Regions from separate parts of the Scytonema sp. PRP1 genome, predicted to be linked through region 2. Evidence: riboswitches for the same ligand, from Rfam matches in the RefSeq annotation. Region 2 holds a riboswitch; the other holds the start of a gene.

Region 1 (15,330 bases), on a different contig from region 2:
GTGATTCCGGTTCGGAAATCCCCAAAATGGGTTGTGCAAAAAAGTTTGTTGCATTCAAATCTTGCAAAACTTCTATTGCTGATTGATACCTTTCTTTTGCCAAATGTTTCAGCAACTTATCCAAAATTTGCCCTAGATCATCGCTGATAGTCACCCCTTTTTGCTGTAAATGTTCTCGCCAGGACCATTTACCGTTCATGGGATCGTAAAGACTATCATGAATTTGTCCATGAGGATCTTGTAGAGGCAAACAGTGCGTGAGAAGACGCACACAAGTGACTCCTAAGGCGTACAAATCACTCGCCTGACAGGCAAATCCAGCCATTTGCTCGCTAGGTGCATAACCAATTGTATATAACACCGTCGCTTGTCTTGATAAACTGGTTTGCGTGACCTGCTTCGCACCGCCAAAGTCAATCAAGACGAGTTTGCGATCGCTTTGGCGGCGAATAATGTTTTCTGGTTTAATATCTCGATGAATAACGTTACGCTCGTGAATAAATTGGAGAACCGGTAACAAATCAGCTAAAAGTTCTCGAATTTGCTCTTCACCAAAGACTTGTTGCTGAAGTTCTTGTAACAGAGTTTGCCCTTGAATAAACTCTTGTACCAAATAGAGGCTAGAACCTTGTTCAAAGTAAGCAAGTAATCTGGGAATTTGCCAGTGATTTTCTCCCAGTTCATAAAGTCGCTTCGCTTCTTCCTTAAACAATTCTGCTGCTTTCGTACGTTCTGAAGTTCCCTGAACTTGTGGGAAGAATTGCTTGATGACGCAAGGAGCATCTAGTCTATCAACGTCTTGAGCTGCATATGTTCTGCTAAACCCGCCTTCGCCTAATAATCTCAATACACGATAGCGGCTCCTCAGGAGTTTACCAAAGTTGCTTTGTCCACAACTGGTACAAAATATATTGCTGTCAGCGCTGAAGGGATTGGAGCAACTGGGATTTTGACAAATTTGCATAGTGAGCCATGTATCGCATCTTGTCCAAAGTTGGCTCTAAACATGAGCTATTTTTATACAGTTATGTATATCTACACATAAATCACTATCCATCCGCTTGCAGTCGTAGCATAGGCAAAAACAGATGAAAAAATTTTGTGTTTCCGTTTACGTGGCGTTAGAAGTTGCTAAAGAAGTTTCTAAATATGAGTAACTATGAGCGCACGGATTTATGCACTAAAAGTGATAATAGAATGAAGCTGGTCATTTTGTCAAGTACCTTGGAAAGGAGAGATCTTGAGCAGGGGAGAATCATTTCTCGCCAAGAGGAGCCTGAATTCGTATGAAAAAACTTTAGTAAAAATCTAGTCTAATATAGCCTTATATTTACAAAAAAATGCTACTTTAATACTGAGCGTTCAATCTTGAGCTACCTCAAAAAAGATTAAGCAGACCTTAATCTAAAACTAAAAGTAATCCCAAATTAACTAACTAGTTCTAGAGGGATAAGGGATGTCTGGTAGTACATCCAAGGCGAAAAACAACTATGTTCTGCCGTGCCAACGGTAAAATAGTTGTTGCTTAAACCCGTATGTAGTAGTCTGCCTATATTTGACTACGTAAAGCGGAACTATGAGTCCTGAGCAAAAACCAATACAGTTCAGTTAGAGCTAAAAACCTGATTTTGCGTAGATTGGGTTGAGGACCGAAACTCAAGATTCTCAACAAGAGCCAGAGGCTCTAATATGTCGTTACCAGGTTGAACCTGGTAACGAGGGTTTGGAGGCTTTGCCGACTCACTGTTGCAACAAGTGCAAGATCTCAGTACAGGCTTGGTTGGGTTTCGCTTACGCTCTACCCAACCTACAATTATCCTTAACAGCAAAGGAACACCCCGAATCTGGTCGAATCATAAGAATAAGCGCTTTCCAATCGCCTATTCTCTCCAACCCAAGGGTGGCTCGATTAGGGTTTGCTCGGACTTGCCGACGCTCGCACCTGGCTTATTCACAATCTGCACTGTGGTTGCCTGAGGACCTTCTTCACCCTCTTCTACGGAAAAACGGACACCTGTACCAATTTCTATGCGGTCAAAGTCGTCATGGAGAACGCTATTGCGGTGGAAGTAGATTTCCTGAGCGTTGTCTATGGTTTTGATAAAACCATATCCTCTGTCTGGAAATAGCTTTGTGACAAGTGCTATACTCTCCTGCGGGTCATCGTGAGTTTTGGCTTTATCACTTTCTTGCTGGCGCTTGGAGAGTTTTCTCAGCTGCTGAACCGCCGCTTTAAATGCATCTCGAACGACTGCATCCAGTGGCGCATACTGGTTAGTGTCTGATGGGTTGCTTTCGGCTACAAGTTCGTGTCCAGGTGGTACTGTGATATCAATCCGCACTCGGTAGGGAGAACCACTACGCGGGCGATCGTGTATCTTTTCTATTGCAATGTGGCAGCTACTAATATAGTCGCAAACTTGCTCAAGTTTGCCAATCTTTTCGTTGACTAAATTATCAAGGGCATCACTTTTGTCTACATTGCGATAAGTAATTTCTGGTGCTACTTTCATAATGCGTGATTTAAGTTTCTAAATTTTCTTTGTACACAAGCCCCAGCAGCCTTGCGCGTGTACCGAGGTTTGAGTGGAAATGACATTACATTCATCTATGCGCCGATCGCTATTCCTCTAATCGTTGATTCATTGGACATTTGTCGAAAACGCATACATATACCCATCGTTACGATGAATTGATTTACAGTATTTGTGACGCACTGGACTAACTTTGCCTTTGGGTGTCCTCATTTCAAAAACTCCGCTTTCTCGAACGGTCAATCTACCAACGTGAGTCCCTGCGAACTTCCCAGATGGGAGAATTACGCATACCATATCGCCAGTCTGAAAACCAAAAAACGTTTTACACCGTGTTCTATGCTTAGCGGGAAAACCGTATTTATTTGGTGTACACATCTGACGGCTTCCCCATCCCTTAGCCGCAATAAGCAACGGTTCTTGTGCCAAAATATGCAGGTCATTGACAACCCCAACACATGCAGCATCTAGCCAATGAGTTTTAGGCAGTTTCAAGCGGCTGCGGTTATATTTTGTCCTACCACCCGTCCCGGTTTCAATGGGCAAGCCTGTTTGCTGTAGTCTTCTAAACAGTTCCCATCGCGTGGAATTGACTGCGGTTGCATCCTTTAAAGGTTGCTTGGCTTGCTTTAAGATGCGGTTCACTACATCTGATTTCCCACTCAGGAAGTCCTTAATGTCCCTATTCCCCTTAGCTTGGTTGCATGGACGGCAAGCCAAAGTGAGGTTAGAAACGCGCGAACTACCGCCTTTTGATTTTGGGTGAATGTGTTCAATTTCAAGCGGTACATCTTGAACGTTGCAATAAGCGCACCTCCTATCCCACTTTTCGAGCAAATATTCTCGCACTTCGTATCCTGCAAGCTCACCTTGTTGGTACTGTTTCCCAGATATCTCAGGATTTTGCATTGCTTGCGTATCAAATTTCACTAGCTCTTGAGATATGCCTGTGATTGGAACATATCGACGGATACGATTAACCCAAGTCAATACGTTTTCTACTCTAGATTGCAGGCTAGGCGGCAACCATCCATCTGAACGAGTACGGTTTAAAAAGCGTGGCTTGCGATACCTGGTTTTGCGGTTGCGCCGATTGCGACGAATAGCGCGACGCGATTCTAAGTCATTTTTGATTTGTTGCCCTCTGTGGGTTAACTCAGCACCCCAGATAACTTTGCCACACTGCACAATTGCTAACCCGGTAGTCTTAGAGCCTGGGTCAATTTTTAGTTGATGCGGTTGTGTCCTGGGGTTAGCAACCCCGTATTTTAATATAACTGTGAACGGGTAACGCCGATAGATAGCGGCTTTTCCTTGTTTCAGCAATCGTCTTGCTTGTCCTGGTAGTACAGGGTCAAGTGGTTGTTTATCGGCATCTAGAACGAATACAAAATTAGACATTTGTCCTCCCATCTCTGGGGTAAAGTTTTCCTCGTCAATGTTAGTCAGGCTTGTGTTTTGTCAAAGACACTTCCGCGCGCTAAATACAGAACTTAATCTTTGACGACAGAGCTACAAGCTGGAAAGCACCTATAGGTGTCTTGACCTCACTAACGTAGCCCCCAAAGGCTTAGACTGGCTATCTTGTCCACTGTTGTCCAGTGTTTAGCGGATAGCTGTTGTCTTTTGGCTGTTTGCAGCCTTATCTAGTAGATCCCTGACTTCTTGATCGGTTGTTTGCGGAAAGTCTTCGTACCACAAACCAACACTGTAGAAGGGATTTGGTGTCGCCGCACAAACAACTTCATCTACTTTGGATTGAAATTCTTGACAAGTTTCGGATGCAGAAACTGGTACGGCAACTATGATCTTGGCAGGTTTTTGTTGCTGCAACGCTACAACAGCCGCACGCATAGTTGCACCCGTTGCTAAACCATCATCTACCAAAATCACAGTACGTTCATGCAGCGTTGGAACGGGATGTACGCCACGATAAAGGCGTTCGCGTCGCTCTAATTCCTGTTGTTCTTTTGCGACTACCTGGTTAATAGCTGCCTCGGATATACCAAGCGATCGCACAATATTCTCATTTAATACCCGCACTCCACCAGAAGCTATAGCTCCCATTGCGAGTTCTTGTTGTTCGGGTACACCCAGTTTGCGTACCACAAAAACGTTTAAAGGGGCATTTAATGCTTTAGCAACTTCAAATGCGACGGGAACACCCCCCTTGGGAGCGCTAACACCAGCACATCTTGGCGGTTAGCATAAGCTGCCAACTCTTTAGCCAAAATTTGACCTGCTGCCTTTCGGTTTTTATATAGCATAGTGTAGCGCTCCTTTTTCGTTTTTAAAGGAATGAGTTTTTAAGTATAAAAGCGCATCCTTCTTTGGTTACCTTTTCATGTTGAATTTTGGCTCTTGGGTTCTAAGCTTTTGCTTAATCTTTATTAGTGTTATCCCCTAATATTAAAAACTTATAAATTTCCTTTCCTCTGACTAATGGAAGGTTGTGTCAGTTTTATCAGTCTACTTAGAGAATGAATTAAAATGCAGATCCAAATATCACGATAAGTTAGTTTTGTTTGATATTTTTCCGGAGTTAAGCCATGTCACATCAAACTATTATCATTGGTGCAGGACTAGCAGGGCTAAGTGCAGCTTATGAACTGGTACGCGCAGGGTTGGATGTCCAGGTTTTTGAGGCGCGTGAGCGTGTGGGTGGTCGCGCTTATACCGTTGAACTAGGTGCAGGACAATATGGCGAGTTAGGTGCTGAGTTTGTGGACGATAACCACAGCGCGCTCATGACTTATGCAGCCGAGTTCGGTATCCAACTTGACCCTGCAACCAAATTTCCTGACGACCTCTACTGGTTTATAGAGGGAAGTCTTCGCAACCGTATATCCCTCACAAAGGAACAAAGCAATGCTTTAGACGATTTCTATGCAAAACTCGAAAGCCTGCTTGAAGAGCAAAAAGACCCGCAACAGACCTTAGATCAGTGGTTGGATACGCACTCAATTGCGCCCTTTGCCCATCGAATTGCCCGTTGGCTCGCTTCTTCATTCTTTGCAACCGACCCAGAGTTGATTGGCATAGGTTTCTTTGCTTATCTTACAGGTATCAGCGACACTGGCTGCAATATGCGAGTTCGTGGCGGTATTTCGCGTCTGGTAAATGCCTTAGCTCAACATCTCCAAGAGCGAGTTCACATTGGCACTCCCGTGCGTCGTATCCAGCAAACAAGTGAGACTGTGACTGTTAATGTTGAGACAGCAAGCGGTTTAGTTGAGGTTGTGGCTGACAGCGTGATAGTGACGATTCCTTGGAGCGTGCTGCGTCACATTCCGATAGAAGCACCACTTGTTGACGCACAGCGAGAGGCTATTTCCAGCTTACCTTACGGTGGTGTCGTCAAGACCTTATTGCAATATCCACACCGCTTTTGGTCAAAGCCAAACTTTGGAATTGTGCTGCTTGGGGGTGATTACCAAGCTATCTGGGAGCCGACTTTCGCTCAGATGGGGACGGAAAAAATTCTTTCCTGTTTCAGTGGGGGTACTCGCAGTTTAAAGTTATCTGAGCACGCTAGTGAGTTAGCAGTGGCAGCAGTAAATACTATCTATCCTGATGCACCGCAAATTATCACCTCTCGTTCTTATGACTGGAGTGCTGATGAATGGGCGCGAGGTGCCTACTGCTATTTTAGACCGGGAGACTTGCATCGCTTTAACCCACATTTAACGCAGTCTGCTGGTCGGGTTTTCTTTGCTGGCGAGCATACTGCCCCTGTGGAGTATCGTGGTTATATGGAGGGCGCAATTCGCAGTGGTCAGCGTGCTGCACAACAAATCCTTAACTTATTAAGCGAATAATTCTTTTGCATCTGTCTGTGGTAATGATGGACGCAAGCAAAGATATAATAATGGACCAAACAAGGGTAAGAGCGCAACTGCCCAAAAAATACGAGGGTCTTTAAGACCTCTTCGTGCCATGTCATCATCGAATAGTGAAGTTATGGGAAATATTAGGCACATCAAACAGAAGTCGATACTGATGAGGTGAACAAATTGCTGAGTCTGAAATTGCTGAACGTAATCTTGCCAATTTCCAGCAATTGTTGCATAAGCTAGTATGCAAATTGTACCAATCACAAGAGAAACTCCTGTTGAGCGCCGATCAAGAATTTCCAGTAACTTATCCTTTTTTCCAAAGAATTGTTGATGAGATTGACGAAAAATTAAATACGGCAAAAGACAGATGACACCTGTGAAGTTTGACCCAATGAAATAGGGCCAAGCGCGAAAGTTTTGCATTTTGCCATCGGCAAACATTAGGCAAGCATAAATCATCGGCCAGATACCCATCAGGCAGAATATAGCTGGGATGATGGCGTTAAGCTTTCCCCAGTGGAGTGTCAACAGCTTCCCTCCTAAAGACCATGTGTCTGATTGATCGAGTGGAGCCAACCATATAGTGTAGGCGACAAATCCTATCCAGATGATCAACAAAACGGCTTTTCTACCCATAACTTCTAAAGCTTGAATTGTGAAGTATGAGACGAAGGTAAAAATGAGAAGAATAAATAAAGTATAGTTTTTTTATTCTTCATACTTCATTCTTTCGTTTGTGAAGCTGCCATGCAATCCATAAGGAATGTGGTGCTTTAAGTGCAGACGAGCGATTGGGCAAAGCCCAGTGCCGAAGGCAATCGCCCCTTTTTCCAAACAAGTTCCGTCCAAAATAACGACATCAGTTCGATTGTGATCTGCATCATAGACCAATGTCAGCACCCACCCATCATCTTCTTGAGTACTGCCTGGTCGAGGTACAAACACAGGTTCCCCAAGGAAACCTTTAGGTGCAGCACTCCAAAATTCTTGTTCACCGTATTCGGGATCAACTTTAATAATCGCTTGCTGGGGTGCATCGCCTTGTGGTTGGTGAGCAGCTGCTAAGAATATGCACTGATGTGGTTTACCAATCCGATCAGGATGAATAAACGGAAACTCACACGAACGCTCAACAAGTAAATCTCGTTGTGCTGTTTTCGTTTTCAAGTTGAGGTGAAAACGCCACAGCTGTGCAGGAGGTCGAGCATCAAAGTCAATTTCCTGGTAATTCAGATTGTGGTCAATGCCTGGAAAAGTTTCATAGCAAACTGAGTCAACAATCAATTCGTCGCCCTGCTCAAAAGCGTTGGCATGGTGGAAAACAAAACAGGGGTCTGTTTCGATAACTTGAACTTCTTGAGAGGGATCGCGAGGGATGAGCCAAATTTTAGTCGGGCTACGCCTGTGAAACTTAATGCACTCCGCTGCTCCCCGAAAGCCAAGCAGATATGGTAGGGGATTAAAGGAAACTGGATTTTGAAAGAACAGGCAATAGTTTGGCGTAATCGCAAAATCGTGGATGAAGGCAAAGCCTGGAATTCGATGATCGTGTTGTTGTACAACTTTACCAGCCTGGTTCAACTCATAGACACTGATAGTTGTGATCGGACCAGGTTTGATGGCGAAAGTGACTAGACGGGGTTCCCGATTTTCATCACCAGGATCTATCATCGGATGAGCAGCAAAGGGCGAGTCTTTGTGCAGAACGCCGTCCAGCGTTTCGATCCCCAAAGTTTCTAACGTGTTGGGATCAAGACGATAGGGATGCGAAGCCTCCCACAGGGCTAGCAGTTTTTCGCCCCAGTAGATGATATTGGTGTTGGCAACGTTCTTCTTTCTTAAGTCAAAGGCGTTTGCCAACCAGCCTCCTGGTTTTTCGGTTCCAAACACACCCCGGTAGACCATCCTACCTGCTTTCTGTTCTGCACAGTAGCCTTCTGTACGAACAAAGCGATTGCGGAAATGAGCGCATCCGTTGGAGAAGGCGATCGCACAAATCATACCATCTCCATCGAAAGGGTGATGAATCTCCCGACCGAAGATATCTAGTAGACCAGGACCGTTGCGAAACAGTGTACCGTTTAGATTGGTTGGAATTTCTCCCTCAACATCCTCAATCCAATAGTCATACTCTTGATTGAGTGAGCAATTAGCTCCCTGCCAGTCTTCCAACTTGTAGGGTTTAGATTCACAGGAGGATGTATTTTGTTGGGATGGAATTGTTTGCATCAGCCAAAAGTCAACTCTATTTAGTGAAAATCAATAGCGGGTTGGAGAAGCAGCATAATTGCTCCCACGATGACGAAGGATAAAGTTACCCAAAACAAAGTCAGATTCAGCCGCATAATGTTTTCTTTCCTTATGTACAAATGCCTGTATCTACATAGACCTATCACATCTCCCGCCTGTAACCACTGGGTCTTTTGGCAATTGGAGATGTGATGAGCTTTAAGTTTCCAGATTAATTAATCCTGGTTAAAGTTAAGTTACATAGATGCTATGAAGATTAAAGACTGTTGATCGTCTTTCTCTGGTTAGGTTTATCAAGTTATTTCTAATTTGATATGATGTCCGCCAAATTACCCATAATTACAGAACCCCACCCCTAACCCCTCCCCGCAAGCGGGGAGGGGACGTGAAGCGTAGCTTTACGGGGGACTCGGGATCCCCTCTGGGGATAGGGGGAGGGGGTTTTCCAGGATTTGTTGGTCATTGAGCGGACATGATATGAGATACTGCGGGCTAATATATTTTGTGTCTGAAGGCTTAGGAAATTTGTAATTTTTTGTAAATTGCAACCATATAAATAGAAGGGGCAAAGCCCAGTAGACTTTCCCCTCTATCTTGACTATGCTGCTAAGACAGCAGCTAGTCATATTGTTTCAACAAATCTTAGATGCTCCTCCTAACTCCTTTAAAAGGGAGGGTTGGAGAATCTGATTTGTTCTCAGCGCTCAATTAAATAAGTCTCAAGCTTGCAGTACCACCCCGCTTTCTGCTGGTTCTGCTACCACCCATTCAGAATACACATCCTCAATAAATCTGCTTTGATTATCAATTAAGTGACTGTTGCTGGCTCGTACTTTTAGGGTCGTTAGATAGACTCCCTGCAGTATTTGATGTCCATAACCGATGACTTGACCTATCTGTCCTGTCATTTGATGCCGTACGTAATCTCCGATATTCAGCATATTCATAACTCCCTGATGTAAGAGATTCATTGGCTTGTTTTTTGCTGTTTGTGCGCGTTTCTGTCACTCGGCATAGCCATTAGACAGAATTACTCTTTTTACTAGTGCTGCATTTTAGTGCTAAGTCCGGAGCATTTTCCAATCAGCACTTGGTATGAGTGCAAGGTTGTTCTTGCCCCTACACACAACACTGTTAAAGCTGTAGAAATTAAGCTGCAACTTGAGCTTTGCTCTCTATTGAGGGCATGGTTTGAGCCAGTAGATGTGTGTAGATCTGAGTCAACCGGGATGCCACACTATGCCAACTGAAAGCGATTTCTACACGTTGGCGACCAGCCTCACCTAATTGATCTCGCCAAGTTGGATTGATCACAATGCGGTCAATAGCATCGGCAAAAGCGGCTTCATCTTTAGGGGGAACAAGTAACCCAGTCACTTCAGGTACGACTGTAAACTGTAACCCCCCAACATCACTAGCCACGACTGGAGTCCGACTTGCCATTGCTTCAATCGCAACTAAACCAAAAGGTTCGTAGTGACTTGGTACAACACACACATCTGCGGCTGCATAGTACAAGGGGAGAACAGAATCATCAAGGCGACCTGGAAAGGTTGTGCAATCTTCCAATCCGAGTTCAGCCACGATCCCGGCGATGCGATCGCGCTCGTTCCCATCGCTGTGACCTGGACGATAGCCACCTCCAATAACGAGTTGTAGGTTATCTGAACAGCGCAAACTCGACTTTGCAATAGCTCGCACGAGTGTCTCAATTCCCTTGCGCCGATCAAAACGACCGACGTAGAGAACCATCTTGGCATCAGGTGCAATTCCTAATTCTTGCCGTGCTGCAGACCTTTGAATTGACCCAAACTTATCGATATCAGTCCCACAAGGAATCACTTCTATTTGCCCTTGGGTGGAAACGAGTCTTCGCATATGTTCCTGTTCTTGAGGACTTGTTGCAACGACTCGATCCACAGTTTCCAGACAGGCTTTTTCAACGGCTAGTCGCTTGCTACCAATTGCTGGGATATCAGAAATAGCACTGTACTTGACTACTCCCAAAGAGTGGTAAGTATGCAACTGAATCAACGGTTGCTGCTTTTTCAGTTCCATACCCACCCAAGAGGACAACCAGTAGTTGGTATGAATCAGAGGGTACTGAAATCCTTGCTCCTGCTGGAATGCTTTGAACTCTGCGATGAATTCAGGCATATGGTCGAATAAGTCATATCGCCCTATAAACGCCGCAGGTCCAGCCTTCAAGCGGATAGTGCGACATAATGGTCTATGTTGCACAATGGCAGCTTGCTCACGGCTACTTCGGCGAGTGAACATATCCACCTGCCAACCTTGCTCAGCAAGGGCAAAACCTACTTGACGCACATAGACATTTTGTCCCCCAGCCTCTTCCTGTCCAATTTCTGCAGCCGGGTCTCCATCAACAGAAATCAGAGCGATGCGATGTTTTTTGGTCGGTAACATAGTTGAACTTCACCATATGGCAATATTCCTGCCTCAGCTACCAAAAGAGAAGGTACTAGAACCCTTTTCTCAAGATCGAGGGCAGGTACAACGAAGCGCACAGATACCAGCCAAGGACACTGACGAGAACAAGGCATTACTCGTAAGAATGCTGCTCGTTCAGTCTCCTCCCAATGCCGACGAAGTTAGCTGACGGGCTAGGACTGAGAGATGTCCTTCTGTGGGAGAGAAAAGAAGAAAAAAAAAGACAGAAGAAAAAACTAGAGTAATTTTGTCTTTTTTCATTCTTTCATTTTTCATTCTTTCCTCTTTTGTGAGATTAGCCCCAAACTTGGTTCCTCCGCTCCAAAATTACCCCGACATAACTAAATGTTTGGGGCAATCCGTGGATTAGGCAGACTGATGTAGATTTGTTAAGAATTTAACCTGTAAGGTGATTTAAGTCAACCTTTTTTACGGGTGACTCCTACTAGCTACAAGCACAAATGCGCTTCAATATGTTCCATTGCAAGTTATGCAAACACTGAACAACATTATTTGGCTATACTCGCCTGCTGAAAAATTAGGGTTATATTGCGTTTCTACCATAAACGTTATCATGATTATACGTTGATTAAAGAAAAAAAGCTACGATTAAACATAAATTTATCTAAACATAGATTTTTTTATCAATTAATATATATAGAAACATCAATTGTAGCAAGGCATCCCTTTTTATCAATTAATATATATAGAAACATCAATTTGTAGCAAGACATCCTTTTTTATCAATTAATATATAGAAACATCAATTGTAGCAAGGCATCCCTTTTTATCAATTAATATATATAGAAACATCAATTTGTAGCAAGGCATCCTTTTTTATCAATTAATATATAGAAACATCAATTTGTAGCAAGGCATTTCGTTGAAATAGTATTTAAATAAGATGGCATGGAATTCAAATAACATGAGATAAGAGAGTAGTTAGATATAAATCTGCTTATATGAAAATTCATTAAGAAACATTTTTTTAGTATTAACGTGAAATCTTTAAAGTTAATTTAGGTTAAATAACTCATTTTTTTACGTGAGATATAGTAAAACTAAATAATCTGTAATTTTCTCTGATTTTTCTTTAGTCTGTGTCCTTTGTAATTTGTTAAAAAAGGACATGACTTTATTTGCCAAAAAAAGAAAAAGATTATGAGAGTCACGAAAGAGGAGCCATGTCGTTTCTTGACTGAGTGCATTGTCTTTTTGTCTTTTGAGGCAGCTATCCTTTATTGTCTAATCTAACTTGAGCAAGAGCGCCCTTCTTTCTCTAGACAGTTATGTTAAGCCGACGGATGCGAGTAAATTAGAAGCAAGATAAAAGTTGTTTTAAGTACTTTAAACGCTTTACATCGTTCAATATCGCTGCGGGGAGTAAAACAATGAGCATTCTAGCTTGGGTCGTGTTGGGTTTACTTGCAGGTGCTATTGCAAAGGCGATCTATCCTGGCTACCAAGGAGGCGGCATTCTTGGCACAATGTTCCTGGGAATTGTTGGTGCTATCCTTGGAGGAACTTTGGTTAACCTTTTAGAAACCGGAAGCTTCACGTTAACTGCAGCAAGTTTTAGTATTCCCGGTTTGTTCGTTGCTGTATTGGGTGCAATGATTGCTATTTTCTTGTACTATAAGCTAGCTCGAAGAGTGTACTAAGCTGTTACGCAAAAAAGCTTGCATTATCTGGGGGATCGGACAGCCCGCCCCAGAATAATTTGAGAAAATTTAAAGCAAGCAAATTAAAGGTGCTTTAGCTTAGCTTTGTTGTTCTAACAGTTGGATAACAGCATCATGATTGGCAGTTTTCACATCTTGCACCTGAAAAATCGAACGTTATTTAAGCAGTAAGTACTAAGCACAAAGTGCTTGATTTTCAATAAAAAGTCCATAATAAAATGTAACTTGCTTTCTACGCTTTTTGGTGAACCGTGGTTTCTAGGGGTAGGTGCAAAATATCAGAATTATAGTCATGATCACCTCTGCATTAGCAGAGGTTTTTTATTTCTGACCAAAAAGGGGTGTAGGGGTTGCAGTCCGGGGTGAAGATTTTCTTTTTGGTGCACCCTACCCCCAGAACAGAAGGGTTCAAGCCCCGACCAAATTAAAAATTTGGTCGTCTAGTATTGGTAGTGGGTTCAAGCCCCGTAACCTTTCACTTCGGAGACACCCCTATCCCCCCATTCCCTTACACCCCTAGTTGTTGACAGATTTTTTTTACAATCGCACTCTTAATTCAGGGGAATTCATCATCAAGGTAGAATGTCAGCAAACTCTCCCTGAATGCGAAGCTTATGAAAGCGATGGCGCAGAGCGCAGCGCCGCAGGCGATCGCACTCGATAATTTGCTCCTGACAAGCAACCTCTGCATCATCCACCCAAGCTTGCTGTAACTTCATACCATGCAGATGCAGTTTCACACCTGCGTATGGGAAAGGATAATTTCCCTGTTCTTCCCAAGTTATTTCTAGATTATTTTCGGATCGCAAGATGCGAAACTTATCGAGTCGCGATTCTCCATACCCATCATTTGCATCAGAGTAGAGAGAGGAAATGCTGCTTCCCTCTACAGGTGGATAAATATGGAGCATGAGTTCGTTACCTTGCTCCATTGGAATCATACTCCCTGCTCTCACCAGCAAGGGAATTCTTTCTAACGGTGCTTCTAAACTCACTTGCTGCTCACCTTCGATAACACCATCATCCCAGAAATTATACCAACGTCCTTTCGGTAAGGTGACTTGTCGAGAACGCCCTCCTTCCTCAACAATTGGACAAACTAGTAACGCATCACCTATTGACACTCCCGTGGTTGAGCAAATTTCGCTGTCGCTCATTTGCTCGGAAAACCAGGGGATTCTACATTCTACGTTGCGGCTTGCTCTACCAGGGTTGCCCCAAGTAGCGTAGTGGTCGCGACTCCTGTAGCGTTACTTCGGGACTGCCCATCCCTAGCTCTTGCAAGATTCAGAATATTTATTGCTGCATTGGTATCTCTTTGTAGTTCGCAACCACAATCACATTTATGGGTACGAGTTGAGAGAGATTTTTTCACAATTGCGCCACAATCCGAACACTTTTGAGAAGTCATTCTAGGATTAACGGCTACAACTGTAGTACTGAACTTAACGGCAAAATATTCTAACCAACGACGAAAAAGAGTCCAAGCCACATCATTGATGGACTTAGCTAAACAATGATTCTTTACCATGCCTTTAACATTCAAATCTAGCCTGCGGCACGCCGCTTCGCGTCTACATAGGCGACTAAAGCGTTAGCCTTGCATACGTTACGCGCTAGTTTCTTAGCGTGTTCATTCCGTTGCCTACTTACTCTTAAATGCTTCCGTGCATATCGTTGCCTTGCTTTGCGTCGTTGGTTTTTACCTTTTTCCTTTTTGTAAATCTGCCGTTGAGCGTGCTTAATTTCCTTTTCTGCCTTACGGAGAAACTTAGGATTTTCTTCATGATGCCCGTTCGAGTCAGAGTAGAAAAACTCAAGTCCGACATCAAGACCTACCTCACCATCAGCAGATCTAGATTCTTTGTGGGTATCAACATCAATAGAAAATTGAACGTAGTACCCATCAGCACGCTTAACAATTCGGACACGCTTAATTGATTTGACTGGGTAAGTGTGAATATCCCATTTACCCAACAACTTAATTTCACCAATACCTTTTTTATCTGTAAAGGTGATACGGCGTTTTGTTGGATGCAAAGCCCAACCGCTTGTCTTGTATTCAACTGAGCGATTATCTTTTTGGAATTTTGGAAAACCCTTTTTACCAGGCTTGTTACACTTACAATTTGCATAGAATCTATCAATTGCGTACCAGGCTCTTTCAGTGGAAGCTTGGCAAGCCATTGAGTTTAATTCTTCCACAAACTTAAACTCTTTTCGCACTGCTGTAGAGTAATTGTTTAAAGCTATACGATTTACTTTCGCATCTTTTGGCGAGTCCATCCAAAAACGAATGGCTTTGTTCCTAATGAATTGAACCGTTCTAATGGCTTCATTAATTGAACGCTCTTGATTCTTGCTCACCACTGCTTTGTACTCTAATACCAGCACTGCGTTATCACCTCCTTGTACTCTATGATATACTCCTTATACTAACTTGTATAGGAGTAGATAACAAGTGGCTAGAGAGAAAAAAATGCAGTTTTATTTATCGCAACTAGAATACAGTAAGTTGCAAGATTATGCTGAAGATAAACAGATATCAATGGCTGAAGTACTACGAGACTATATAAA
Region 2 (15,330 bases):
CATACGAATAACCTTGGTTGTGTCTAACTCAAGGTGATATTCATCAGCTAAAAATAAAGCTAATAGCGCAACACAAAACGAGTGTTCGGCAACACTTTCACAATACTTTGGCTCAATACCGTGCTTTAACCAACCTTGACGATACAGATGCTTAAGATGATTAAACTCAAAATAAGCTTCAATAATAGGCAAAGTTTGCTTGCCGTCTAAAAGAGTAATAGGTAAAGCCGCTTTTGTGTGCATGATTTCAAGTGAACTATAAAAACCTATAGGGGACAAGCATTTGCTGTTACTTATACAGAATAACTTTACCACCAGCCCCTCCCTTTACGATTGTTGGATTTTGAGTGCCTAAAAGAAGTGGCTGTTGCCTTGGTACCCATAGTTCTGATTTTTTGCTTAAGTACCGTCGCAAGCTTGGTGTCTGCAAATAAAGACCTTGTGCCAATGCGTGAGGAATTTGATGGAATAGTTCTAGAATAGTCTGTGCATTATTATTTCGCTTAGATTTCAGACAAGGCAACACTTGACATGCGTATTTCACTGAAATGGTTGCAAGAACTAGTGGAGTTGAAACTTAGCCCAGAAGAACTAGCAGAAACACTGACATTAGCTGGGTTTGAGGTGGAAGATATTGAAGATCGCCGCACTTGGGCTGCGGGCGTTGTTGTGGGGAAAGTGCTTGAACGCCAACCCCACCCCAACGCTGACAAGTTGAGTGTTTGCCAAGTCGATATCGCCACGGGTGAAACTTTAAATATTGTCTGTGGTGCTTCCAATGTCCGGGCAGATCTCTATGTTCCAGTAGCAACCGTAGGTACTTACTTACCAAACATTGATTTAAAAATCAAACCTGCGAAACTACGAGGTGTTCCGTCTCAGGGGATGATTTGTTCGCTTAAGGAACTGGGTTTACCTAGCGATGTTGACGGAATTCATATTTTTACGCAAGAGAACCTGCAAGTTGGTAGCGATGTCCGTCCACTGTTGGGTTTAGATGATGTCATTTTAGACGTGACTGCGACTGCTAACCGTGCTGACGCCTTGAGTATGGTTGGCATAGCGCGGGAAGTCGCAGCCCTGACAGGGGGAAAGCTAACGCTTCCCGAACCAGGTGAACAGACGCATGGTACGTCTCTAGAAACGTTTCCTCTAGCTTTAAAAATCTCTGATACGCAAGCTTGCCCAGCATACATTGGCACAGCAATTGACCAAGTAAAAATTGCACCATCACCTGAGTGGCTGCAACAGCGCCTGCGTGCTGCTGGAGTGCGACCGATAAATAATGTCGTGGATATCACGAACTACGTTTTGTTGGAATGGGGACAGCCGCTCCACGCTTTTGACCGCGATCGCCTACAATCGGTTGCTGGTAGTGACCGTCTGACAATCGGTGTCCGCTTCGCCAATGCTGGGGAAACTCTCAAAACCCTCGATGGACAAACTCGGACTCTATCTACCCAAAATTTGTTAATCACCGCCAATAATAAACCTGTGGCGCTGGCGGGAGTCATGGGTGGTGAAGAAACCGAAGTGCATGATGGTACTCAAAACTTGGTATTAGAAGCTGCGCTGTTTGATTCTGTGGCAATTCGCCGTTCTTCCCGTAGCGTAGGCTTAAGAAGCGAGGCGTCTGGGAGATACGAACGGGGAGTGAACCGCGCTGAGTTGGAAGTCGCCACACGCCGCGCTTTATCACTGATCAGCGAACTGGCTTTTGGAACTATAGCCACACAGGAAATTGCCGACTCCCGTCCTGATCGTTCGACTTGGACACATTCGATTGAACTGCGTTTAGACCGAGTGAATCAGGTTCTCGGACCAGTCGATTTGGGAGAGCAAACAGGTGAAATCCAAGGCGAAGATGTTGAACGCATCCTAACAGCACTGGGATGTCAGGTGACTCCCATAGATGATCGTACGTGGACGGTTTCTGTACCTCCGTATCGTTACCGCGATTTAGAAAGGGAAATAGACTTAATTGAAGAAATTGCCCGTCTCTACGGCTACGATAAATTTTACGACACCCTACCAGAGAAGTCAGAAGCAGGTTATTTGCCCCTTGAGCAAGAACTGATACGCAAGTTACGAGCATCGCTACGGGCGGAAGGATTGACAGAATTAATACACTATTCCTTGGTAAAACCAGGGGAAGACAGACAAATCGTCCTGGCAAACCCGTTGTTTGTCGAATATTCTGCTTTGCGAACCGATTTGATCTCAGGGTTGATTGATGCGTTTCAATACAACTTAGAACAAGGCAATGGTTCGCTGAACGGCTTTGAGATTGGGCAAATTTTCTGGCATGAAGAAGGTTTGCAAGAAGCAGAAGCTATTGCTGGGATTATGGGAGGCGATACTTCCAACAGCAAGTGGACAAGAGGCGATCGCGAGCAACCTATGACTTGGTTTGAAGCGAAAGGTATTCTAGAAAGTGTCTTTCAACAACTCGGCTTGCAAGTGGAATACCAAAGCGATCGCAGAGATTCTCGCTTGCACCCAGGACGTACCGCTTCGTTGTGGGTACGGGGTAACAGCCTTGGTATCTTTGGGCAACTACACCCGCAACTGCGACGAGAAAAAGGCTTACCAGATTCAGTCTACGTGTTCCAGTTGGATCTAGATGTGCTTTTGAATTATCTGGACGAAGATGAAATTTTAGTACCGCAATTCTTGCCTTACTCCACTTATCCAGCGGCAGATCGAGATCTTGCTTTCTTCGCACCTGTGAAAGTGACAGTTGCTGAAATTGAAAAAGCAATTACCAAAGCAGGCAAAGATTTGCTAGAGTCTGTGGAATTGTTTGATGAATATCGCGGTGAGAACGTGCCCCAAGGACAGCGGAGTTTAGCATTCCGTTTGATTTATCGGGCGAGCGATCGCACCCTCACCGATACCGAAGTTGAACCAGTACACAACAAAGTCCGCGAAGCCCTAGTGGAGAAATTTGGTGTTAGCCTAAGGAGTTAACACACAAGAGTGAAGAGAGAAAAATGAAGAAATTTTTTGCTCTTTCTTCTCTCTTATGTCTTATTCCTTTTGTTTGATTTTTGAACTTTAAATTGCATAGAACCATGCCTAAATACGTATTGTGGGGAACTTACTGCGAAGACGTTCTGGAAAAACGCGCCCCTTACCGCCAAGCGCATCTAGACGGACTCGCAAAACAGAAAGAATCCGGTGTGCTGATTACTATTGGTCCTACCAAAGATGTCACTAAAGTTTTTGGTATTTACGAAGCCGAAGACGAAGCTACTGTGCGGCAGTTAGTTGAAGCTGATCCCTACTGGCAAAATGGCATCTGGACCGAATACTCTATCAAAGAATGGATTCAGGCATTCTAAATAAAAGGTACGGTAATCATGAAAACGTTTTCATCCACAAAAACTTTCCTGTTGTCTAGACTAGAGAAAAGGTAAAAAAAGTGGAACAACTTCAACTTTTCTCTAGTCGTTTAATGTCTTGAGAAGGTAAAACTATGAACAAAATTTTGAAACGCGCATTTATGCCCAGCCTCTTGGCTGCTTCTTTAGCTGGTGTGAGCTTGTTTCCAGCTCAACCTGCCTCTGCTGATGATAAGATCCTTGAGGATGTAGGTATTGGAGCAGGTGTTGGTGCTGTCTCAGGCGTCATTAGAGGACGTAATGTGATAAGGGGTGCTATTAAGGGTGCTGGTGCTGGTGCTGCTGTTAATGGTGCTAATGGTCTTAGAGGCACTCGTAGAGAAAGACAAAATCGCAACATCATTCAAGATGTTGGAGTAGGTGCCGCCACGGGCGCAGTAACCGATGGTATTATCAACGGTGGTAGAGATACCCTTGGCAGTGCAGCTGAAGGTGCAGCAACAGGTGCAGTTATCAATACAATCAGAAAGAAAAGGTAATTCGTAATTTGTAACTAGCAACTTAGTTACGAATTATCATCAATTGTAGATTGATTTTATACCTTCCCTAGTACAGCTAGGGATTGTTTTGTTTATTACTTCAGAATTAAGTCGCCTCAGATCAATTTTGATCTGAGGCGCTGTATATGTTATACAAACTTACTATGCAATCAACATCTGACGATTATCACCTTAGACCGCTCTGAATGAAGGGTTTAGCCTTCCCTTGGTAATAACAAAGTAGAGGAAGCGACAAAAACTCCACATCGTCAATGTCAACTATTTGCACTGTTCGCACATCTGACGCCGCTCTCCTTCTATGTGCAACAATGGGTCACAGCGATATAACCCCCATCCAGTGCTACTTATTTTCAATTATTAGATTAGCAAACCAGAAGCTTTTAACAAGTCATTCCACAGTTGGAGTTCAATGTCACACTAAAGTGAGAATTCTGTCTGTTCTATTTTGATACTGCTAGATGCTAACTGGTGTTTTTGTGTCAATATATTCACGCCAACGGCTAATTCGACCTTCTTTAAAATCAACAACTATAACATCGTCTGCTTTATTGCGGTGACCTGATGCTTTTTCAGTATCTTCGTAATACCATTCCACTACCGCCTGGCTTCCCTCAATAATAATCCGCTGGATATCGATTTTCACATTTGAAGATTGCTGAGCAAATTGGGTAACTTCTTCCCTTATTTTCTCTTGCCCCTGCCAACGTTTGCCAGGCACTATAAGTTCACCGTCGGGCGTAAACAACTGGGCAAGAGCATTAGCATCTTGAGCTACCCATGCATCTCTAGCTTTTTCAATCAATACACGAATATCTTCTTGATTCATAAATTGCTCTGCATATGCAGGTGTATGAAAAGTTATACAAAAAAATATAATTACTAATAATAACCATCGAGATAATCTCAACATTAAAATTTATTTTAAAAATTGGTATAACTTATTTTTACAAAATAGCAGTTTCTGAAATTAGACATAAAAAAAACGACTATCACTAGTATACAGCTTACACACACAAGCCTGTGTCTTGTTTATGACTGTGGGTTTTCTACACTTAGTGGTTGATGTGAACGTAGAAGAATACGATTGTAAGAAAGCGCCGCTCTGTTCGCGTACCCGAAGGCGAACGTACTTTTTCCGGGTGTAGCGTCCGCGAGAGAAAGGGCGTTGCATCTATCATTCCCCAAAAGGAGTGAGGTGTCGGGCTTCCGTCGGAGCTAGCTAAAATAGGTCAGCAAGAGTAAGACAAACTCCAGTTGACCAGCTAACAACATCTTAATTCCCGTTTTTGAACCTGCTGAAAGGGTGAGATGTTAGGCATAGGTCAAGTTAAATTTAGAAAATTCCTGCTTAATCTTCTTATCTACCAAACTTCCCTAACCAAGCTTGTCATGAAATTAGCAATGGTTAAAATAGTAAATCTGTCCGGCTCAAGCTTTGACAGTACCAATTTCTGGCATCTTAATAAAGTGCCTTAAATGATTACTTAGAAAAATGTTACTTTCAATACTACGATGGCTGTTAGCAACCACGAACGAATTGGCAGGGGTTTAACTCTTTTAAATCAGGGTTTATACCCTTATGTAAAAAGGGAGATGCAAAAAGTCTATGGTGAGGGTTGGCTAACAATCGCCACTTCATATATGTCTGATGACGAAACCTTCAAGCCAGAGGCGGAAGACATTCTAGGTAATAATATTCCTGTTTTATTAACACTAATAATTAAGCAATGGGATCAGGTATTCAGCAAAAAGCTAGGTTATACCGAACGTGCTTTAGTCGCTGAACTGATAGAAACCAGCAAGACTTGGGCGCATCAATCTCGCTTTTTAACAGAGGACACCTATCGCGCGATCGACACGATCGCTCGACTTCTCAAGGCTATCTCTGCGCCAGAGGTGAATGTTGCACAACAGCAAAAGCAAGAAGTCCTAGCAATCCTCAGTCCCAAGCAAACTGAAAAAGCCCCCAGAGATAAATTGGCTGAAATCATTAAACAACAAAGCTTTCAGGATAGTTCTCTTTTACGCCGTGCGCTGACGCATCGTTCCTATGTCCACGAAAACCCCCAAGAAGGAGAACACAACGAGCGCCTAGAGTTTCTCGGTGATGCTTTACTGACTTTTCTAAGTGGCGAATACCTCTATCGTCGTCACCCGGAAAAAGAAGAAGATCAATTAACCCGTCGGCGTTCTGCACTTGTAGATGAAAATCAACTGGCAAAGTTTGCAATTGAGGTGGGTTTAAACTTGAGGATGCGGTTGGGTAAAGGAGCAACTTTAGAAGGAGGTTTCCAAAATCCCAATTTGCTCAGCAGCGCCTTTGAAGCAGTCATTGCTGCTTACTATCTAGACAACAATTATGATATCGAAGCAGTTCGTGCTGTTGTGGAACCGCTATTTGATTCTGTACCTGAAAGTATTGTGGAGTTTCGCTCAAATGTGGACTCTAGAAATCGGTTTCAGGAATGGGTACAACGCAACATTACCCAAACACCTCCCAAATATGACACAGTTCAAGTAGGTGGTTCTTCTCACGCTCCAGAATTCATTTCTAAAGTATTTGTGGGAGACAAACAGTACGGTGAAGGCAAGGGGCGCAGTAAAAAAGATGCTGCAAAAGCGGCTGCTGAAGATGCGCTGGCTAGGCTAGAAAAATCAGGGCTAGGATCTGAGTAAGGGTACTTTTTTACTGTTTATTTTTTAAAATTTGGATACATACTTCAAATTTCAGATTTCTACTTTCAACGGCAAACTCACTGTGAAAGTAGAACCCACTCCCATCTCGGAGACTAAACTAATTTCACCTTGCAATAATTTCACGAGCCGTGAAACTATTGCCAAGCCCAAGCCAGTACTATCAGGAAGGAACGACTTACTACCAGAAGCAATGCGAAAGTAGGGTTCAAATATCTGGGCTTGGTCTTCTGGCTCAATCCCAATTCCAGTGTCACAAACTACAATACTCCACTTGTCAATGCCCAATGTTTCACACTTAATTTTTACAGTTCCCGACTCTGTGTAGCGAATCGCATTGCTAACAAGATTTGTGACAATTTGCTGCAATCGTAACGGATCTGTGACAACTTCTTCAGGAGCGCGATCGCAATCAACTCCCATTTGTAAATTTTTATTATCAGCTAAAGGCTGCAACATTTCATAGACATTTATGATTAATTCATGCACATTGGTTGGTTCTGCCTGTAGTTTCATCTGCCCTGCATCGTAGCGGGAAATCTCGAGTGCATCGTTAATCAGGTGGAGTAATAGCCTTCCAGAGCGTAGTACACGTTCAACGTGTTCTAAATGAGTTATACTGTCTTTCTCGTTGGATTGTTGGCGTTGGAGGCGCAAAAACAAATCAGAATAACCAATTATCGAAGTTAAAGGGCTTTTGAGTTCGTGTGCCAGAATCGATAAATTGTCTTGATTTGCCCGCACTAAACGAGTCAGTTCCTGGTTGTTGAGGCTCAACTGATTTTGCAACTGCTCTAATTCTGTTAATCGCTGTTTGGTGTAGGTTTGGAAACAGCAGGCGATCGCCTCATCCAACACCATGTCAATCAAACGCACAGCTCGCATTACTTCTAGTGCTGATGCTTGCACTAAGTCCGGCTCTAAAGTAACAAAGATGACATCACGCAACAGACGATACTCTCGGGCAATTTCTGCTGGATCGAAACCTTGCTCAGCCCTGAGAGTACCATGATGCAAACTTGCCTGAACCAAGGGTTGAATTTGATCTTCTTGATATTGAGAAAGCACACTCGCCAGCGCCGAGAGGACATGGCTAAGATGATTTTCAATAGCTGTGCGGGATAGATTATTGGTACTGGAAATCTTTTTATCCTGACGAACAGCTTCCACCCACTGCTCTAAAATGGTCTGAGTTTTATCGCGCAGCAATTGGCTAAAATCTTTCATCACTTATGGGTGGATAATAATACGAGCAGAGAAAAATATTTTATTATTTATATATGATAGAGAGGTGTTACATTTGTTTCTTAAAAGCATTTCATGTTCCAACATAAAAATACATAATTTTTAGCCAATATTTATATATCTTAATATAGATGACTTTGCTCAAGAAGGATACTTGTTTTTGAGCCTAAAAAAGTATATCCTAAGGTGGCTTGACGATACTGTGTACCAATGTTACCTTTACTTTAATAATAAGAGTAAGTCAGCCTAATCCAACGAATCGCCGAAGCGTAAGTTGGAGCGGAGGAACCAAAGTATGGGGCGCATCTCATAGAAGAAAAAGAGTGAAGAACAAATATAGTCAAGAGCAAATACAAGAACAAAAAATGATTGTATTTTTCTTTTTGTTTCTTCCTTCTTCTAAGAGAGGGGCATCTCTCAGCCCTAGCCCGTCAGCTAACTTCGTAGGCAATGAGAGGAGACTGAAGGGACGGCATTACTATAATGTTCTGATCTCATCAGTATCCTTGGCTGGTACTGCTCGGATTCCTTGTACCTGAGCTTGAGTCTGTTGAGGTCATAAATGATATTTCAACTGAATGTAGCTGCCATTCTGGCGGTTGCTGGTCAAACAGCTTGGAAACGTGCTAAACCCGTAGTCGTACGGGACGCTTTTTTGCTGCCTCTGGTTGGTTTTTTGGGCGTGATTGTTATATGGTGGATTATTGCCCTTGCCAACCATGAATTGATGCCCACCCCTCCTGAGGCGCTGGCAGCAAATTTAGATTACATCCTCAACCCATTTTTCCAAAGAGGACCAGGTAATTTGGGTATTGGCTGGCTATTAATAGCAAGTATCCGACGGGTATTAATAGGCTTTGGGCTAGGCGCTCTTGTTGCGATTCCTGTTGGTTTTCTGATTGGGATGTCCAAAACAGCACTGATGGTTCTTAATCCCGTCATTCAAATCTTCAAGCCAGTATCGCCCCTAGCATGGCTTCCTATTGCCTTGGCAATCTTTAATTTGGCAGATCCATCGGCAATATTTGTGATTTTCATCACTTCTTTGTGGCCCACAATCATTAACACTGCCTTGGGAGTTTCCAGTGTTCCCAAAGATTATATAGATGTGGCACGAGTTCTGGAAATGCCCCGTTGGCGAAGAATTACAAAAATCATTTGGCCCGCAAGTTTGCCTTACATTTTTACAGGTTTGCGGATTAGTTTAGGAATTGCTTGGCTAGTGATCGTCGCTGTAGAAATGCTCACAGGCGGTATTGGAATCGGCTTTTTTGTTTGGGATGAATGGAGTCGCCTAAACTTGAATTCTGTTTTTCTTGCCGTGCTGGTGATTGGCTTAACAGGGCTATTCCTAGATTACGCGATCGGTAGAATACAAGCTTTTGTCACTCGTCGCCCGGCAACAAATTAGCTATTTGTCAACGGTCAAAACAGGTATAAGTTCCGTTACATTGCGTTAACGCATTGGCGTGTCGCCACTTTTAGTAAGGGTGCCTTACGGTTCAAACAGCCGTTTCATGTGGTGAAATCTGACCTTTTGGAATAAAGAGCGAATAACACAGGGCGGGGGGGATAAGCAATTCACGCAATAAAAAACTCACTTTTTAGTTAGCAGCCTACCTGCATAAAACCGTACATAAATCAAATGTGTGACAGCTTAAACACATAACTTTTGCGCCTTCGTGTTAATTTTTGCACTGATTTCGCCGCCGCAGGAGGTTTTTTATGAGTGACAATAACACAAATAACTGGAAGCGACGAGACTTTATTCAAGGACTGGGAGCAACGGCATTTGCTACTGGACTTTCTTCTTGTGCGATTAATGCTAACCGTGCGCCCAAAGGAATATCACAAGCGGCATTGGCGGTGGAACCAGTGGTAGACCCCAAGACACTGGAAAAACCTAACATTACAGTGGGGTATGTCCCGGTAAATGACTGCGCTCCTTTTGCTGTAGCCTGGGAGAAAGGGTTTTTCCGCAAGTATGGTTTAAATGTCACCCTCAGCCGTGAAGCTAGCTGGGGTACGTCTCGTGATGGCATTATTTTTGGTCGCCTCGATGCTTCGCCTGTTGTAAGTGGCGCGGTGATGAATGCGAGAACAGGTGCAGAAGGCGCACGTCATGCACCTTTGTGTGCGGCAATGACCATTCACCGTCACGGTAACGCCATGACGATGAATAAGGCAATGTGGCAGTCTGGGTTGCGTCCTTGGCGAGACTATAACGGCAATTTGGAAGAGTTTGGGCGAGATTTCCGCAATTACTTTGAAAAATTACCAGCCGAGCAACGGGTTTGGGCAGTGGTGCTCAGTTCGGCAATTTATGAATACTTTATCCGCTACTTATCTGCTGCTGCTGGAGTTGCTCCTGACAAAGAATTTCGCATCATTATTGTCCCACCGCCACAGATGGTAGTGAACATGAGAATTGGGGCAATGCAAGGTTATATGGTGGCAGAACCTTGGAATACACGAGCAATTACTGGCAATGATGGAATTGGCTTTACTTTCGCTCAGGGTAGGGAAATCTGGGAAGGACACCCAGACAGACTGTTAGGTGTCATGGAGTCTTTCATCAAAGAAAATCCCAAAACCTATCGCTCCTTGGTTAAGGCAATGATAGAAGCTTGTAGGTATTGTGGTGATCCAAAAAACCGGGAGGAAGTGGCTAAGATTATCACGAATAAGTCATTTACAGGAGCAAAACTCAAATTAACAAAACCAGCAATTGTTGGCGAATACAATTACGGCGGTTTCGATGACAAAAAACGTCTTGTGAAATCGACGGATACAACAATCTTTTTTGAAAAACCTGCCAATCTTGTCAAAGTGCCAAATGACCATTCAACATTTCTGTGGCAATCTCAGAGTATTTGGTTAATGACTCAATCGGCTCGGTGGGGACAAATTAAAGAAATTCCCAAAAATGCTGAAGAATTGGCGCGTCAAGCTTGGCGCACTGACTTGTACCGAGAAATTGCTGCTGAAATGGGAATTGAATCTCCAAAAGAAGATTACAAGCTAGAACAAGCTGAACTATTTATCGACAAAAAAGCTTTTGATCCCAGTGATCCGGTGGGGTATCTCAAGAGTTTTGAGATCAGGGCAAACGCTCCTAAATCTTTCTTCATGTCCTAGCGGACTCGGCAGAGTTCATCATATTGTATTGACTGTCCTTTGTCATTTGTTTTTTGTCTTATATAGATGACTGATAACTAAAGACTAATGACCAATGACTAATGACTAATGACCAATGACTCATTGCAGGAGTGTCAAATGAAATCTACCTCTTTCTCAACAGATGCCTATGATAAGGCTTCACCTCCCACCACTGGATTTCTGGAGATTGAAAATTTATTCAAGTCATATACAAAACCTGATGGGGGTGAATTTGTCGTTTTAGATAATGTCAACTTAACAGTGGGCGAAGATGAATATATTTCTGTTATTGGTCACTCTGGTTGCGGTAAATCGACACTTTTAAAGATTGTCGCTGGCTTAGAAAAAGCGACTTCTGGATTAGTGCGGTTAGATGGCAAAGAAATTCGTAAACCAGGGGCTGAGCGGATGATGGTGTTTCAACACTATTCGCTGTTACCTTGGTTAACTGTGCGGGAAAATATCCGACTTGCGGTAGATGAAGTGCTAAAAGATGCCAATCGGGCTGAAAAAATTAGCATTGTGAACGAACACCTGGCAATGGTAAATTTAACAGCAGCCGCTGATAAGTATCCTGAGGAAATTTCTGGCGGGATGAAGCAGCGGGTGGGTATTGCTAGAGCATTAGCAATTCGCCCGAAAATGCTGCTGATGGACGAACCTTTTGGGGCGTTAGATGCCCTAACTCGGGGGAAATTGCAGCGGCAAGTGTTGGATATCTGGGAAAATCACCGACAGGCGGTCATGATGGTTACCCATGATGTGGATGAAGCGATTTATATGTCGGATCGCATTATTATGATGACCAATGGACCTGCGGCTAATATTGGGGAGATACTAGAAGTACCGTTTCCTCATCCACGCGATCGCGCTGCGATGAGAAACTCAAAAGAGTACTATGATCTCCGCAACTACGCCCTAAATTTCCTAGATCGCTATTTCACTCAAGACGAGTAATCGAAAAACTTCTTAATTCATAATTCGTAATTTCTAATGTTCAAGTCAATTACGGATTATGAATTACAAATTCGTCATTGTTTTTGTAAATTTTTCTTTAGTCAGAGATAAAACTATGAATCTCAAGCCCATATTGGTGCGTCTGCAAAACGCTATCGGAAGAGATGATTTAATTGAGCAAATGGTGTTAATCTCGACACCAGAGACACCTGTATGGAAACAGGGGCAACCTGAAAAATCAGTTAACTTAATCGTTGGTTATAATAGTTCTCCCAACAGTCATACTGCGTTAGATATTGCCTTGTTAATGGCTCATCAAACACTTTTAGCTACAAAGGCGCAAGTCACAGTTCAAGTGGTTTATGTGATCGAGGAAAATCAAAGTAGTAATGCTGCAGATGTCTTACAAAAAGAGGAATTTGCAACTCAGCGAGCAACCGAACAAAATCCTTCACACTGTTCAACAAGCTTCCCCTTAAATGAGTTTGACACAGGTGTGACAACTCAAACAAAAATGCAGGCGAACACAGCCTACTCACAAGAAAGATTAGTAGATAGATTTGCACAAGCAGAAGGTATTTTGCGGCAAGCAAGTTGTCTAGCTGCGGAATGGAAAAGTTCTTTTAAAGCTCATCTTCGGTTTGGTTGCATTGGCAAGGAACTTAGGAAAGTGGTTGTATCAGAAGGTGCAGATTTACTATTACTTGGCTGTAACTCTGTCAATCATCCGATAGTGCAACAGCTCGGTTCTAAGTTCCCCTGTTCAGTACTAGGTATACCCAATTTTGTCAATGAGAAACGCGCTTAGCGGACATAGTTGCGAATGTTGTGGAGAGACACCTAAGTATAGAAGCCCGGTTTCTTAAACCCCTTACCAATAGGATGATTATCCCTATTTCTTCAGAGTACAAAATACCACATACATATATATATTATGTATGTATGTGGTATTTTTTTTGCTAATCTGCAAAAAATCTGGGTGTAATTTCTACCAATACAAGTTGCGTTATAATATGTCATTCTGAGCAAAGCGAAGAATCTTGGGAGATACTACCCTACCCAACCGATGCACCCCCAAAGGGCGTCTAGGGGAACACGCTATGTACCATAGGCACACGCTACGCGTGATTCTTAGTGGATTAACTGTATGCTGAATACATTCTGTGGCGATGCTTGTTATTTAAAGTATTTGTATAAAAATTTAAAGATTTTTTCAAAAAATTAACTTTTATTAATAAAATTTTAACTCCTCGAAAGATTTGAAGTTTTGAAATTGTTTCAATAACCATTTGAACTCTCCCGAGGAGACGACTTGCTTTATGATTCAAAGATGCTACCCTACGGAGTATAGCTTAAAACTATTTCTAGGGAAGTACAAACACATCACATAAGATGTCAGAAAACAAGCAAATGCACAATTCATTGCAATCCCGAAAGGATTAATAACATGAACCCGCCCGAAGGAGAACATAGCAATCATAGTATGGTAGAACCACTTCAAGCAGGATCCAACCAAAATACAAATATTCCTCTCTTTAATAGTACAGATAATAGTACAGAGATGGGAGAAAGCCACAGCTTAGCAAAAGTCAGAGATATTCTTTTTGGTAATCAGATGCGGGAGGTGGAAAGAAGGTTTACCCGCTTAGAAGAGCGTCTGGTTAAAGAATCTGCTGATTTACGGGATGAAACAAGAAAACGTTTAGATTCCTTAGAAACGTACATTAAGAAAGAGGTTGAGTCCATAGCAGATCGGCTAAAAAACGAGCAAGTAGAACGCGGTAAAGCAGTGAAAGCAGTTGCTGAAGAAAACAAAAATATAACGATGTCTTTAGAAAAAAGAATTGCCCAATTTGAAGAAGAAACTGCGAACAGCCAACGAGAAGTTCGTGAGCAAATTCTTAACCAATCTAAAAGCCTACAGGATGATATCCGGCAAAAATACGAAGAAATTGTGGCTTTAGTGCAACAAGAATCTCAAGAACTTCGTATTGCGAAAACAGACCGTTCCTCCCTCGCTGCTCTTTTCTCAGAACTAGCTATCCGATTGAATTCTCAACAATCATAAGGCTTATTAGTTAGTAGTTAGTCGTACTGAGTGATAACTAACAACTAACAAGTAACTAATAACTAATGACTAATAACTAATAACTAATGACTAATGACTACTCAAATAACACTCACGTAGAGCCTAATGATGAACTGAGTGAACTCCGTAGTTTGCTTCTTGGTATTGAACCAGCTAAACTAAACAAATTATACGAGCGATTAGATAACCCACAGATAAAAGCAGAAGATATCAGCCGATTGCTTCCAGAGGCGATTATTTTGCGAACAATGCAAGATAAACAACTGGGCGAAGCAATAGTGCCTACTGTTGAACACGCCATTCAATCCTCTGTTAAACAAGATTTAAATATTTTGTCAACTGCGATTTTTCCCATAATGGGACCAGCCATTCGCAAGGCTATTACCGCAGCTCTCGAAGCAATGGTTCAATCTTTAGATGCTTCTTTAGAGCAAAGCTTTTCTCCACAAAGCCTCAAGTGGAGATTAGAAGCGCGACAGACGGGTAAAACATTTGCCGAAGTTGTGCTGCTTCGCACGCTTATTTATCGGGTGGAACAGGTATTCCTGATTCATAAAAAAACCGGATTAATGCTGCAACATACAGTAGCGCCAAAAGTCAGCGCTCAAGATCCGGATTTGGTTTCAGCCATGTTGACGGCTATTCAAGATTTTGTCAAAGATTCTTTCAATACACAAAAAAATGATGGGCTTCAAAGTTTGCACTTTGGAGAACTCACCATTTGGATTGAAGAAGGACCACAGGCAGTACTGGCAGGTATAATTCGGGGAACTGCTCCCCAAGAATTAAGATTAGTTTTTCAAGAAGCAATAGAAAAAATTCATCTGAAGCTAAACAGAGAACTTATTTTTTTTCAAGGAGAAACAGAGCCATTTGTAGCCGGTAGACCTGAGATAGAAGCTTGTTTGGAGGCTCGGTATCAAGCTCCAACAAAAAAAAATTATATTTCTGCCCGGACTTTATTAGGCACAGTAGCTATTGGTTTGGGAATTTGGAGCTTTTTTGCTATTCGAGATCATCTGCGTTGGAACGCCTATATAGAAAAACTGAACTCTCAGCCTGGAATTGTCGTGATTAAAGCTGACAAGCGAGGTGGAAAATATTTTATTTATGCAATGCGCGATCCATTAGCAGTAGACCCCAAGATGCTGATAAAACAAGCAAATCTCAATCCCAAAAGAGTTATCAGCCATTGGACGCCTTTCCTGTCGTTTGAACCAGCAATTATCAGCAAAAGAGCTGAGGAATTACTTCAACCTCCAAGAACTGTAGCCGTGAAAGT

What was found. A riboswitch is a leader RNA that binds a small molecule or an ion and turns the genes downstream of it on or off. The one in region 2 is predicted to bind cyclic di-AMP.
Region 1: it holds a riboswitch for cyclic di-AMP, as region 2 does, so the genes downstream of both, V5G28_RS11755 (glycosyltransferase) here and ntrB (nitrate ABC transporter permease) in region 2, are expected to answer to the same signal.

The regions. Positions count from the first base shown of each region.
Region 1 is NZ_JBAHYJ020000059.1:60,269-75,598, forward strand. It holds gene V5G28_RS11715 (bifunctional serine/threonine-protein kinase/formylglycine-generating enzyme family protein) at 1-964, opposite strand, end outside; gene V5G28_RS11720 (HPF/RaiA family ribosome-associated protein) at 1,881-2,513, opposite strand; gene iscB (RNA-guided endonuclease IscB) at 2,643-3,935, opposite strand; partial or broken gene V5G28_RS11730 (phosphoribosyltransferase) at 4,140-4,801, opposite strand; gene V5G28_RS11735 (flavin monoamine oxidase family protein) at 5,084-6,352, shown strand; gene V5G28_RS11740 (DUF2834 domain-containing protein) at 6,341-7,006, opposite strand; gene V5G28_RS11745 (carotenoid oxygenase family protein) at 7,079-8,599, opposite strand; gene V5G28_RS11750 (hypothetical protein) at 9,340-9,591, opposite strand; gene V5G28_RS11755 (glycosyltransferase) at 9,770-11,047, opposite strand; gene V5G28_RS11760 (hypothetical protein) at 11,064-11,240, shown strand; cyclic di-AMP (ydaO/yuaA leader) riboswitch at 11,207-11,419, opposite strand; gene V5G28_RS11765 (GlsB/YeaQ/YmgE family stress response membrane protein) at 12,463-12,732, shown strand; gene V5G28_RS11770 (DUF5110 domain-containing protein) at 13,326-13,910, opposite strand; partial or broken gene V5G28_RS11775 (RNA-guided endonuclease InsQ/TnpB family protein) at 13,940-15,147, opposite strand; gene V5G28_RS11780 (hypothetical protein) at 15,215-15,330, shown strand, end outside.
Region 2 is NZ_JBAHYJ020000120.1:65,113-80,442, forward strand. It holds gene V5G28_RS32080 (HD domain-containing protein) at 1-315, opposite strand, end outside; gene pheT (phenylalanine--tRNA ligase subunit beta) at 532-2,970, shown strand; gene V5G28_RS32090 (YciI family protein) at 3,075-3,344, shown strand; gene V5G28_RS32095 (hypothetical protein) at 3,479-3,883, shown strand; gene V5G28_RS32100 (nuclear transport factor 2 family protein) at 4,359-4,730, opposite strand; partial or broken gene V5G28_RS32105 (Swt1 family HEPN domain-containing protein) at 5,417-5,779, shown strand; gene rnc (ribonuclease III) at 5,891-6,580, shown strand; gene V5G28_RS32115 (sensor histidine kinase) at 6,632-7,825, opposite strand; cyclic di-AMP (ydaO/yuaA leader) riboswitch at 8,094-8,308, shown strand; gene ntrB (nitrate ABC transporter permease) at 8,406-9,254, shown strand; gene V5G28_RS32125 (ABC transporter substrate-binding protein) at 9,569-10,981, shown strand; gene V5G28_RS32130 (ABC transporter ATP-binding protein) at 11,120-11,959, shown strand; gene V5G28_RS32135 (universal stress protein) at 12,075-12,767, shown strand; gene V5G28_RS32140 (hypothetical protein) at 13,407-14,027, shown strand; gene V5G28_RS32145 (OmpA family protein) at 14,114-15,330, shown strand, end outside.